DNA from 2 places in the Pandoraea commovens genome. Region 2 is predicted to be linked to the other one. Evidence: predicted binding sites of a transcription regulator. Region 2 holds the regulator's gene; the other holds the start of a gene.

Region 1 (3,088 bases), 2.3 Mb from region 2:
TGCTGAACGAGACTGAGCATTCGAACGCGGCATCGATCACCCTTCGATGCCGTCGAGAATGAAAAGCGCCCGGTGGAGATCCCACCGGGCGTTTTGTTTTCATGCGACGGCTTTGGTGACCCTGCGCCTGCGTTCTGTCGACGTCACATGACCTTGGCGCACCGCGCATTGGCGGCGCTGCGGCGGTAGCCGTCGAACACTTGCGCCACCACACGCACGAGCAGGCGTCCGGCAGGCAGCACGCGCAATCCGTGCGCGTCGATGGCCACGAGCCCGTCTGCTGCGAGATCGGCCAGCTCGCCGAGTTCGGTCGCGAAGTAAGCGACGAAGTCGATGTCGTGAGCGTCTTCGATCGCACTGAAATCAAGCGTCATATGACACATGAGTCGCGAGATGACATCGCGTCGGATGTGGTCGTCCCGATCGAGTTGCACGCCGCGCGCAATCGCGAGACCGCCTGCGTCGATGGCGTCGTAATAAGTTTTGAGCGTCTTGGCATTCTGTGCATAGCTGTCGCCCACACGACCGATGGCCGACATGCCCACACCGATGAGATCGCAATCGGCGCGCGTGCTGTAACCCTGGAAGTTGCGATGCAGCGTACCGGCCGCTTGCGCGAGCGCGAGTTCGTCGTCGGGGCGCGCGAAGTGATCCATGCCGATGTAGACGTAACCGGCGGCCGTCAGCCGCGCGATGATCGTTTGCAGCAGCGCGAGCTTTTCGGGGCCATCGGGCAGCGCGTCGGGCAGACAGCGCTGCATCTTGAATTGCTCGGGCAGATGCGCGTAGCTGAAGACCGACAAACGCTCCGGGGCCATCTCGATGACAGCATCGAGCGTGTTCGAGAAGGAGGCGGTCGTCTGATGCGGCAGGCCGTAGATCAGATCGAAATTGACCGACTTGAAGCCGCACTTGCGTGCCGCGTCCAACGTCGCTTCGACGAGCGCGCGCGGTTGCACGCGGTGAATCGCCTCCTGAACACGCGGATCGAAGTCCTGCACGCCGATGGAGAGCCGGTTGAAGCCGAGGGCACGTAGCGCACGAATCGACGCCGGTCCCGCGCTGCGCGGATCGATCTCGATGGCGTATTCGGCGCTGTCGTCGGGCGTCATCACGAAGTGACGGCTGATCGCGTCGACGAGCGAGGCGATCTGTTCCAGTGAGAGGAACGTCGGGGTGCCGCCGCCCCAGTGCATCTGTGCGAGCGTGCGGCCCGCGCCGAGCAACGACGCCTGACGCGTGATTTCCGCGTGAAGTCGTGCCACGTAGGCTTCTGCGTGTGAGCGATTGTTCGTCACGATCTTGGTGCACGCGCAGTAGAAGCACACCGTGTCGCAAAACGGCACGTGCAGATACAGCGAGACCGGGCGGCCGGTGCGCTTGGATTGCGCGGCGGCGCGGGCGTAGTCGCCGACACCGAAATCGTCGCGGAATTGCAGCGCGGTCGGATACGAGGTGTAGCGCGGTCCGTTCACGTCGTAACGACCGAGCAGACGTGCGTCGAACTGAACGGGACTGGCCGATGCCGGAGACGGCGACGCCGTGCGGGAAGATGCCGCTGCGCGGGACTGGCAGCGAGAGTGTCCGGGATCCTCTCCCAAACCGCGGGATGTGCAGCCCGGGCACGGTTTGCCGACATGCGGATCGTCAGGGGCGCTGGCGCAGGGCGTCGACAAAATGGGAAATGGGTTCATGACGAGGCGCGTAACAGTAGGAGATATTCGACTGTAGTCCTGCCGAGAACCGCGCGCCGTGACCTGCGTCAAACACCCCTGTCGGCGGCATGCCAGCCGCGTGAGACGCCTGCAATGCGGGACGTCATTGCGCAAATTGCCGCATTGGAAGTGGATTCTTGCGTCGCGGTGCGCACGCGGCACGCCTGACGTGCACCGAAATCATTGCCGCGGCAGGCAATTTTTTGTCGTCTACGGTAAGCTAGCGCCTTATTGAAGTCCCCGCCGTGTCGACAGCCCTGGCGGCACGCGCGAGGCTCGCCCCGGAACCGCCGGGGCGGCGGTCCGACCGGTGCCCGCGGGTTTTAGCGAGTTTCCCCAGGTATCCGCAGTGCTGGCAGCTCGCCGGTCTGCCCATACGCGCATACGCCCATATGCGCTTCTGCCGGAACGACGCGGCACATCACGATTGGAAACAACATGGACCGTCTGCAATCGATGCGCGTTTTCGTCAAAGTGGCCGATAACGGGAGTTTCGCCCGTACGGCCGCCCAGATGGATCTGTCCGCCGCTGTGGTCACGCGGCACGTCGCAGAACTCGAATCGCACCTCGGCGTTCGCTTGCTCAACCGCACCACCCGCAGCCTGTCGCTGACCGGCGCCGGGCAGGTGTATCTCGAACGCTGCCGGCAGATCATCGACGAAGTCGACGAGGCCGATGCCCTCATCTCCAGTGCGTCACGCGACCCCAAAGGCACTTTGAAGGTCGTGGCGCCCGTATCGTTCGGGGTGCGCAACCTTGCACCGCTGGTCAAGAAGTATCAGGAGCTGCACCCGAAGGTCGTGGTCGATCTTACGCTGACCGACAGGGCCGTCGACCTGGTCGAAGAAGGTTACGACTGCGGCATTCTGCTCACGCGCATGATCAACAGCGAAAGCCTGATTTCGCGTGTGCTCGCGGAGACGCGTGTGATGCTGTGCGCTTCGCCCGCTTATATCGCCGAACATGGCGAGCCGGTCACGCCGCAAGAGCTGGGCGAGCACGGCGTGCTGGGCTTGCCCAGCGAGTTCTGGAGCGACGACCGTGTGTTCGCCGGGCCGGACGGCGAGGTGCGTGTGCGCGTGCAGAACAAGCTCATCTGCAACAACACGGCGCTGCTGCGTCAGTCGGTGTTGCTGGGGCATGGGATTGCGTTCCTGCCGTCGTATCTGGTGGGTAACGATGTGCGCGACGGCGATCTCGTGGCGCTGATGCGCAACTATTCGCAGACGCCCATCGACGTCTCGCTCGTCTACCCGAGCCGCAAGTACCTGTCGGCAAAGACGCGTGGCTTCATCGATCTGACGGTCGAGTACTTCCGCCAGAACGAAGGTATTTCGGCCGCCGAGCGCTGGGTGCCGCCCAAGATGTCGGC
Region 2 (3,088 bases):
TGGGCAGGCTTAGGTCGCTGCCCTGATCCGTGTTCGCACCATGAATGCGCGGCAAAAGCCTGCCGCGACTTCGTTCTTATCGCTAACGGCCCCGAAGGCGTGCGCGGCGCAGAGCGCCGCCGCCTCAGGTACCGGTGACGAGATTCTTGTCGTCCCCGTCGTTCTCGTCGCCATCCATCGCACCGGGCGTAGGCTGCCCGGCGGCGGCTTCGTTCGCTGCCGGGTCGACAGCGTGCGGGGAAACCTCTTGCGCCAACGACGCTGCGGGATCTGCCGCCTGCGTCGCACTTTCTTGCGCGCCTTCTTCTATATCGACGTTCTGCACATCTTGCGGCGAATCGTCGCCGACAGGAACCGCAGATTCCGATACTTCGGAAAATTCCTCGTGTTGCGCATCGGCATCGTCCTGCTCACTGACGTGCGCCGTGTCCGCGAGTTCCGCCACGTCGGGCGGATTCTCTGCCGATGCATCGGCGTCGAGCGCCACAACATCGGTCGATGCCTGCACTTCGCCTTCGGCCAGCACGGCGTCGAGCAGCGCGTCTTCCGACAGCGCGTCGTCACCGACCGGTGGCGGGCGCTGGCCTTCCGGCAGCCCCTGGGCGAGCGGCAAATCGTCGGCACGCGTTTGCGCCAGACGGGCCAGTGCCTCGGCATCGGCCACCGGCGCGTCGTCCGTAGCTTCTGCTTCGCCCTCTTCGCCCTCGGCACGCTCGCCGAATTCGATGTTCTGCTGCGCCAGCAGATCGATCTGCGCCTGCGCGGCCGGGTCTTCCAACGGCGGCAACGCATCGAGCGCGCGCAGGCCGAGGTCGTCCAGGAAGTCCTTGGTCGTCGCATACAGACCGGGGCGTCCCGGCACGTCGCGATGACCGATCACTTCGATCCAGCCACGATCCTCGAGCTGCTTGATGATCTGCGTGTTGACCGTCACACCGCGAATCTCTTCGATATCGCCACGCGTGACCGGTTGACGGTAAGCAATGATCGCCAGCGTCTCCATCACAGCGCGCGAGTACTTCGGCGGCTTCTCTGGATTGAGGCGGTCAAGGTATTCACGCATGCGTGGACGGCTCTGGAAACGCCAGCCGGTGGCCAACGCCACCAATTCCACACCTCGGCCATCCCATTGCACGCGGATTTCCTCGAGTAGCGCGCGCACCGTGTCACCAGACACGGCGTCATTGAAGAGCTTACGCAGATCGCCGACCTTGAGCGGCTCCTGCGCGCAAATCAACGCGGTCTCGAGGACGAGTTTCGCCTCTTGGGTATTCATGTGCGACTAAGCAGACCGGGGGCTTGGCAACCCGGTATCAGGAATAAATGGATGCTTGGAACCAGAAAACGGTCGTCGATGGAAGACTACCGTTTCGCATAAGCGCGCGCCCTATTGTGTTCGGTCGTAGTGACGGCGGCGCGACCAGAATGCTTCGAAACGACCTGCCGGGAAAACGCCCAGGCCGATAGTGCGGCAAGACGGACGTCCGGTATGTGCGCAATTATTACTGAAACATCCACGCCCGTAAAGCGCCGTCACAAACCTTAGCGTCCCGACTGTCGAAACGACGGGTCGACGCCTCATGGTAAACTCTCGGAATAACTTCAGGGGCCTCCATGACCACCGACATCGGTCGCATTCCCGGCAACCCCATTCCGGTTGCCCAGCCTCGTTGTTCCACATGCTCGCTAGGGCAGTTCTGCCTGCCCGTCGGCATCCCTGAGCCGGAGCTGGAACGACTGGACGCACTCGTGAGCGAGCGCCGCCGCCTCAAAAAGGGCGAAGTGCTCTATCACGCCAACGATGATCTCACCGCCGTCTACGGCATTCGCTTCGGGTCGCTCAAAAGCTGCGTCACGGCCCCCGACGGCCGCGAACAGGTCGTCGGCTTCCACCTTCAGGGCGAACTGATCGGCCTCGACGCCGTGGCCGACAACCATCACCCAACCACTGCCGTGGCGCTCGAAGACAGCGAACTGTGCATCGCCCGCTTCGGCGAGCTTGAGACGCTTTCGCGCCAGGTGCCGTCGCTGCAACGCCAGTTGCATCGTCTGATGAGCCAGGAAATCCGCAACGAGCACCAGCAACTGCTCGCCCTGGGGACGATGCGCGCCGAGGAGCGCCTGGCGGTCTTCCTACTGAATCTCTCCGAGCGCCTGTCCGCCCGGGGTTACGCTGCCAACGAGTTCGTGCTGCGCATGAGCCGTGAGGAAATCGGCAGCTTCCTGGGTCTCAAACTGGAGACGGTCAGCCGCCTGTTCTCGCGTTTCGCGCAGAACGGGATGATCGAAATCCGTCAACGCCACGTCAAGATCATCGACGGCGTCGCCCTGCGCGAACTCGCCGGCGTGCATCACTGCTGATCCGGCTGTCGGGGGTGCGGAGCGCCCCCGCTCATACATCCCCACAGAACTGAGCGCCGCGACTTTCTCGCGTTGCCGATTTGTCGCCAATTCGCGACTACTCCATTACCGATAAGCTACCGGCGCGGCCCTCCCGGCGCCTTGCGCCAGATCAAAAGGAACGACGTTCGACAAGCCCCGGCAAACGCTCCATAATCGGCGCGTTCGCTGCCCCGCCTGTCGGTCGAGGGCGACCACGCATACGACACGCGCTTGTCTCCGATGGAGGACGCCGTTATGCCCGCTGCCATATTTCTCAGTCCGGAAGACGCCGAACACGCGTTCTACGAAGCGCTGCGCGCCGGCGATACGGACTTGCTGATGGATGTCTGGTCGGAAGACGAGGAAGTCGTGTGCATTCACCCTGCGGGACCACGGCACGTCGGCCCGGCGGCGGTCAGAGCAAGCTGGCAGGAGGTCCTCGCCAAAGGCGGCTTACAGGTGATAGCGAATCAACTTCAAGTGGCGCACAACCCGTTGTGCGCCGTTCGCAACGTTCTTGAGCAGATTCAGGTCGAGAGTCAGCCGGAAGCGCGCTTCGCGTTCGTGCTCGCCACGAACGTCTATTTGAAAGAAGCTGACGGTTGGCGTCTGGTACTGCATCATGCCAGCCCTGCCATCGGCCACGAGGACACCGGGTCGCAGATGCCGAGGACGCATCGGCTCCATTGAGTGGGCCTGAATCAGC

What was found. The regulator FNR, encoded in region 2, switches genes on or off when oxygen is low (the NO sensors DNR and NnrR bind a similar motif). The targets are predictions, from matches to a motif close to TTGATNNNNATCAA.
Region 1: hemN (oxygen-independent coproporphyrinogen III oxidase) is a predicted target of FNR. The motif match lies at 1,753-1,766, and genes of this name have one in related genera.

The regions. Positions count from the first base shown of each region.
Region 1 is NZ_CP102780.1:191,541-194,628, forward strand. Features, by position in the region: gene NTU39_RS01210 (YbdD/YjiX family protein) at 1-6, shown strand, start outside; gene hemN (oxygen-independent coproporphyrinogen III oxidase) at 144-1,694, opposite strand; gene NTU39_RS01220 (LysR family transcriptional regulator) at 2,154-3,088, shown strand, end outside.
Region 2 is NZ_CP102780.1:2,489,870-2,492,957, reverse strand. Features, by position in the region: gene scpB (SMC-Scp complex subunit ScpB) at 125-1,276, opposite strand; gene fnr (fumarate/nitrate reduction transcriptional regulator Fnr) at 1,615-2,361, shown strand; gene NTU39_RS11620 (YybH family protein) at 2,650-3,072, shown strand.